DNA from 3 places in the Bradyrhizobium sp. LjRoot220 genome. Region 1 is predicted to be linked to each of the others. Evidence: predicted binding sites of a transcription regulator. Region 1 holds the regulator's gene; each other region holds the start of a gene.
What was found. The regulator LexA, encoded in region 1, represses DNA repair genes until DNA is damaged. The targets are predictions, from matches to a motif close to TGTTCNNNNTGTGTTCNG.
Positions count from the first base shown of each region.

Region 2: the regulator LexA is predicted to act here: its motif matches at 1,205-1,222, upstream of ACSQ84_RS16000 (PA0069 family radical SAM protein).
Region 3: the regulator LexA is predicted to act here: its motif matches at 1,068-1,085, upstream of ACSQ84_RS01270 (ImuA family protein).

Region 1 is NZ_CAXUPS020000004.1:184,418-186,681, forward strand. Features, by position in the region: gene ACSQ84_RS19230 (molybdopterin molybdotransferase MoeA) at 1-834, shown strand, start outside; gene lexA (transcriptional repressor LexA) at 1,075-1,779, shown strand; gene ACSQ84_RS19240 (hypothetical protein) at 2,098-2,264, shown strand, end outside.
Region 2 is NZ_CAXUPS020000003.1:392,717-394,980, forward strand. Features, by position in the region: gene ACSQ84_RS15990 (bifunctional helix-turn-helix transcriptional regulator/GNAT family N-acetyltransferase) at 1-391, opposite strand, end outside; gene ACSQ84_RS15995 (glycosyltransferase) at 514-1,086, opposite strand; gene ACSQ84_RS16000 (PA0069 family radical SAM protein) at 1,244-2,264, shown strand, end outside.
Region 3 is NZ_CAXUPS020000001.1:288,531-290,794, forward strand. Features, by position in the region: gene ACSQ84_RS01265 (UdgX family uracil-DNA binding protein) at 1-987, opposite strand, end outside; gene ACSQ84_RS01270 (ImuA family protein) at 1,149-1,955, shown strand; gene ACSQ84_RS01275 (Y-family DNA polymerase) at 1,852-2,264, shown strand, end outside.

The sequences.
Region 1 (2,264 bases):
AAACCGGGACGGCATATCCGCGCCGCCGGCGCCGATTTCCGCGAAGGCGATGTGCTGCTCACCAAAGGAAGCCGCCTCACCGAACGCGATCTGTCACTCGCCGCCGGCATGAATTATCCGGAGCTCGCCGTGCACCGCCGCCCGAGGGTGGCGGTGCTGGCCACCGGCGACGAACTGGTGATGCCCGGTTCCGATCCCGGCCCCGGCCAGATCGTCTATTCCAACGGCTACGCGCTGCGCGCGCTGGCGCGGGCCGAGGGCGCCGAGACCATCGATTTCGGCATTGCCGCCGACACGATCGATGCGACCACCGACGGCATCCGCCGTGCCCGCGCATCGGGCGCCGACATCCTGATCACGATGGGCGGCGCCTCCGTCGGCGACCACGACCTCGTCAAGCGCTCGCTGGAGGCCGAGGGCGTCGCGATGGCGTTCTGGCGGATCGCGATGCGCCCGGGCAAGCCGATGATGCACGGACGGCTCGGCGCGATGCGGGTGATCGGCCTGCCCGGCAATCCGGTCTCGTCCTATGTCTGCGGCTTCCTGTTTCTGGTGCCACTGATTCGGGCGCTGTCGGGCCGAAATACCGTCCATCACGTCCGGGAGAGTGCGCTGCTCGGCCGCGATCTTCCCGCCAACGACCAGCGCGAAGACTATCTGCGCGCACGGCTCGAGCGGCGCCAGGATGGCGCGTTGATCGCGGTGCCGGTGAGCCACCAGGATTCCTCGCTGCTGGGAAATCTCGCTGCGGCACGGGCGCTTTTGATCCGTCCGCCGTTTGCGCCGGCGGTGCCGAAGGGGATGCCATGCGAGTTCCTGCGCTTGCCGGAATGATGCACCGCGCAACGGCGCCGTCTGGCGAAGTCGGCGCGCGTTCACCTGAAATTAAGTGGTTGCGGAACATGTATCGAACATATAGTGTCCGTTCATGATTTGTTTCGAGGACTAGTGTCTTTAATTGGGAGTTTTGGACTCCGAATTTAGGGACGCCTCTCGCGACTGAAGACCACGAAGTTGAAGACCACGAAGTTGAAGATCACGAATTACGACGCGCCAACCGGGGGATTGCTCGAGATGCTTACGCGCAAACAGTATGAACTTCTGCGTTTCATCAACGAACGGCTCAAGGAAGCCGGCGTGCCGCCCTCCTTCGACGAGATGAAGGATGCGCTCGACCTCAGGTCCAAGTCCGGCATCCACCGCCTGATCACCGCTCTGGAAGAGCGCGGCTTCATCCGCCGCCTGCCCAACCGCGCGCGCGCCATCGAAGTCATCAAGCTGCCCGAGCTTGCCGGCAGTAACGGCAACGGCCGCCGCGGCTTCACGCCCAGCGTCATCGAGGGCACGCTCGGCAAGGTTCGCGCCGCCAGCGCGCCCGCTGCCGATGATGGCGAGCGCCCGGTCGCCGTACCGGTGATGGGCCGGATCGCCGCCGGTACGCCGATCGAGGCGCTGCAGACCCGCAGCCACACCATCAGCGTACCACCTGACATGCTCGGCTCCGGCGAACATTACGCGCTCGAAGTACGCGGCGATTCCATGGTCGACGCCGGCATTCTCGACGGCGACATGGCGCTGATCCAGCGCAACGAAACCGCCGACACCGGCGATATCGTGGTGGCGCTGATCGACGAGGAGGAAGCAACCCTGAAACGCTTCCGCCGCCGCGGCGCCTCGATCGCGCTCGAGCCCGCCAACACCTCCTATGAAGTCCGCATCCTGCCGCCGAACCGGGTCCGGATTCAGGGCAAGCTGATCGGGCTGTACCGGAAGTACTGAGCGCGGCCCGCTTTCGCGGCCGTCAGTGGCGTCATTCCTCATCCCCAAGTCGTCATGCCCGGCCTTGAGCCGGGCATCAACGTCTTTGGTTCATCTCGAGGAAAGGCGTGGATGGCCGGCCATAGGCGAGCGGAAGCGACGCCGTCCTTCAGACGGCTATGCCCGGCCATGACGAAGGGGGTGCGGCGCGCAGGCGCTCGTCCCACAATTGCCCAGAACACGGCAAAAACTGGCGTGACGTTGGTTGGTATGACGCGTTTTCTTCAGCTTCGCTGGAAACGCCCTAGCCCCGGGGGGAAACGAGACGTGGTCAGCAACATGATCACCAAAATCACCTGGCAACGCGCGGGACTGGTGACCGAGCCGGGCCGCTACATGCTCCGGTTCGGCTGGCTGACGGTGACCGCCGACGACCTCGCAATCTGGCAGCAATATCCGGAGGCCGCCTTCACGCTGGTCGAATTGCCCGACATTGCCGACGACGG
Region 2 (2,264 bases), on a different contig from region 1:
CGGCGCGCTTGATATCGTCGAGCGAGGCGAGCAGGCTTCCGACCTCTTCGTGCGAAAGGCGCTCGAGTTCGGCCTGGGCGGTGCGGCCGCTTGGGGTCAGCGAGAGCTCATTGATGCGCCGGTCGTGCTTTGCGGCATTTCGCGTCACGATCTGACGCCGCTGCAGGGTCTGCAGGGTACGGCTGACGAAGCCAGGATCGAGGCCGAGATCACGGGTGAGGTCAGTGGCTGTGCAGGCCGGGCGATGCCTGATCTCGTAGAGGATGCGGGCTTCTTGCAGGGTGAAAGGGCTGTGCAGCAGCTTCGGCTCGAGCACGCCGAGTTTGCGGGTATAGAAGCGGTTGAAGGCGCGAACCGCCGCGATCGCTTGGTCGGAATCATTTTGGGACATGGCACACCTTAATATTTGCCATTGTCAAACAGTTATTTGACTTTGGCAAGTATATGCCCGCCCGAACTGGGCCTGCTCTATCTTGCATGGGGTTGTTTTCGCAATTTTTGGTCTGGAGGCGCCTAGGCGACCACCATGATCCGGCTGCGCAGCATGGTGCGGGAGCGGCGGCCGAGCTGGCGCAGCAGCCGGGCTTCGGAGCGGCGGACATCCGGCCGGTAGCCGCCGAGCCGGTTATAATGATCGTGCGCAATGAGAAGGCCCTGTTCCGCCGAGGGCCCCGTGATCAGGCGGGCGACGAATTTGAGGCCATCGCGGAAGCCGGCATCTGAGTAAGGCGAGCGGGCATAGCGGAAGATCCCGGCGCGGGGCCGGCCGCTGCTCGATACGCCCTGGATGAATTGCGCGGTCTCTTCGATCCAGCCCGAATCGAGCACCGCGCCGGCGTGCAGGAACATCAGCCAGGGCGAGCGCGCCTGGCGGGCGCCGGCGGCCAGCGCCGCCGCACGGCTGCCCTCGAAGGGCAGAAAGCGGCAGCCTGCGACATCGGCCACCCGTTCGATCACGCCGCTCGCGGTGCGATCGACCAGCACCACCTCGCGGATCAAGCCGGAGGCGGCGCCCGGCACAAGCGCCGCCAGCGTTGCGACGGCGGGCTGCTCGACGCCTTCGGTCGGGATGATCACGCTCAGCATGATGAGACTTCGTTGGCTCAAACGGTGAAAAACGCTGAACTGTTATCACCTTGTCACATTCAAAACAGCCGCTGGCGTGCAGTTTTTTACGGCAGCGTGTTGTGGATTTTCTTTTTATCGTTCTTGATTTGTTCTCAAGGCGTGTTACGTTCCCTGCATGAGCCGAGCATCCTCTCATGCCCTCAAGCACCCGCCGGTCACGGCGCCCTCCGAACCGGCGGGTGCGACTCCTTTTCCTGAACCGACACCCTTTCCTGAACTGGCGGTCGCGATCGACCGCGAACGACGGCGTGGCCGCGGTGCCCAGTCCAACGACAGCGGCCGCTTCGAGGCCGAGGCGCGCGTCGCCTTCGACGACGGCTGGCAGAGCCTCGACGACCTCGCCCCGTTCAAGACGACGGTCGGTATCGACACCTCGCGCAAGGTCATCACCCGCAACGATTCGCCCGACATCGGTTTCGACCGCTCGATCAACCCCTATCGCGGCTGCGAGCACGGCTGCGTCTATTGTTTCGCGCGGCCGACCCACGCCTATCTCGGGCTGTCGCCCGGGCTCGATTTCGAATCGAAGCTGCTGGCCAAGCCCGATGCGCCCATGCTGCTCGAGAAGGAGCTGGCGGCTGCGGATTACGAACCGCGCATGATCGCGATCGGCACCAACACCGATCCCTATCAGCCGATCGAGCGCGAATACAAGATCATGCGCGGCATTCTCGAAGTGCTGGAGCGCGCCGGCCATCCGGTCGGCATCGTCACCAAATCGGCGCTGGTGACCCGCGACATCGACATTCTCCGGCGGATGGCAAAACGCAATCTGGTCAAGGTCGCACTGTCGGTGACGACGCTGGACCCGAAACTCGCGCGCACCATGGAGCCGCGCGCCTCGACGCCGTCAAAACGGCTGGAGGCGATACGGCAACTGGCGGAAGCCGGCGTTCCGGCCACGGTGATGGTGGCACCCGTGATCCCCGCGCTGAACGATTCGGAGATCGAGCGCATCCTCGATGCCGCGGCCCATGCCGGCGCCAAGGAAGCGAGTTACGTTTTGCTGCGGTTGCCGCTGGAAGTGCGCGATCTGTTCCGCGAATGGTTGATGGCGAATTATCCCGACCGCTATCGCCACGTTTTTACCCTGATCCGCGACATGCGCGGCGGCCGCGACTACGACTCGCAATGGG
Region 3 (2,264 bases), on a different contig from region 1:
GGCCGGTCCGACGAACGGTTTGCCCGCGAGGTCTTCCTTGTCGCCGGGCTGCTCGCCGACCAGCATGATCTCAGCGGCTTGCGGGCCTTCGCCGAACACGGTCTGGGTCGCGTTCTTCCAGAGCGGGCAGGCGCGGCAATCGGCGGCTTCTTCGCGCAGGATTTCGATATCGTCGGCAGCCTGCTTGCGGCGCATGGGCGGCTCCGTTGCGGCATTCGCGATCATCGCGCCGGGCAAGCCTTCGGCGCTTTCGGTCAGAGGCTTAATCGATGAGCCCTGCGGGTTCCTCGGGTATTTCCGCGATATCCCGGTTTGCAACGCATTCGCCTTCAGCCGGGCCGGATCTAGGACGCTGGCGTAATAGCGCCGCCAGGTTTCTTCCAGGCGATTTTCTGTCGGCGCCTCGGACGTGTCGATGCCGCGCGTGATCGAGACGGCATGGCCATCCCAATGCGCGCAGACGTCCGGCGTCAGGATCGACCAGGGCATGTCCGCAAAGCGACGGGCAAAGAAGGGCGCAGCCAGCTCGACGATATGATGCTCCGGTTCGAACCAGGCGACGAAATGCGATTTATGCTCGCGGCCGATTTCGCGGAAACGGACGCTGGCCTGCATCCGCTGCGTGTCGCGATGCACGGCCTTGGCCATTGCCGAGACGCGCGCAACGTCGGGATCGGTCGCAACATTGAGCAAATCGTGATCGCCGCGCAGCCGCCACAGCAGGCGATAGAGAAGAGCGAAGCGCTCGCCATCGCGGTGCAGGATCGCGGCCTGCGCCAACTCAACGAATTTTGCGGATACGCTGAAAGCGCCGTGCGGTGGTTCGAGCGGCGAGGCGGATGGTTCGAAAGGTTCGGGCGTGGTGCCGCGCACCCGCCATGTCACATCCAGGGGCTGCACTTCGGTCAGTGCCAGGGCCCGTGCCGCTTTCCGCCAGCCGTCGAAATCGGTTTCGCAGTCGAGGGTGATTGAGTATGCCGGTTTCATCTCAGAATCTCTTTGATTCCATTCATGAATCGCCAGAGTCGCAATCCCGATTGACTCTGCAGGCCCTGTTAGCTTTATATTAGAACATATCATGAACAAATGAGCCAGCAGCAGGTTCATCCCAAGAACCGCAACGGCTCCAGAATTCCGAGGAACGGCGCATGACCGGCGCACGCATGAGCACGCTTGCGAGTTTGCGCGGCCGCATCGAGCGCATCGAGGCGGGCGTGGATATGCATGCGCTCCATAAAGTGGCGCTCGGCCATGCCGAGGCCGATGCGACGCTGTGCGGCGGCCTCGCCCGCGCCGCGGTGCATGAAGTCTTTGCCGAAGGACATCAGGGGGCGGCGGCGAGCGGATTTATCGCCGGCCTTGCGGGACGGGTGATTTCGCGCCGGCCGCTGGTCTGGGTACGGCAGGATTTTTCGGAAATCGAATCCGGCGCGCTCTCGATGAGCGGGCTGGCCGAACTCGGGCTGGATCCGCGGCTGCTGGTGACCGTGCGCGCCGCGGACGTCGATGCCGCGTTGCGGACCGCCGCCGACGCGCTGGCCTGCGATGCGCTCGGCGCCGTGGTGCTGGAAGTCTGGGGCGAGCCGCGGCAGCTCGATCTCGTCGCCAGCCGCAAACTGACATTGGCCGCGCAGGCTTCCGGCGTCACCGCGTTGCTGTTGCGGCTGGCGGCCGTGCCGTCGCCCTCGACCGCGGAGACCAGATGGATCGTGCGCGCGGCGCATTCGCCGCCATCAGCGTCTTCAAGGTCTGCGGCGCCTTGGCAGGCATGGGGCGCGCCAATGTTCGACGCCGAGCTCATTCGTAACCGTCACGGCCCGGTTGGGCGGTGGATCATGGAATGGAAATGTGATGAGTGCCTTTTCAGCGAACCGGCGGCGAATCCTCAGCCTCTGGCTGCCACGCCTGCCCATCGACCGCATCAAGCGCAAAGCGTTTTCAGACGAAGCGCGTGAGCAAAACTCTCACGACACGAACGGTGCGCTCCCTCTCCCGCTTGCGGGGGAGGGTTGGGGTGGGGGTGCCGCCGCGAGTCAGACTGTTCGTGTGGAGAGAGTTTCCTCCGCCAGGATCGCATCCCCGCAAGCGGAAGAGATGCAACGAGACACCCCCACCGTCGTCGTCGCCAAACAAAACAACGCGCTGCAGATCTATGCGCTCGACGATCTCGCGGCGCGTTCCGGTCTCGAGATCGGTCTGCCGCTCGCCAATGCCCGCGCCATCTGCCCGGAATTGACGGTGTTCGATGCCGACCCGGTTGCGGA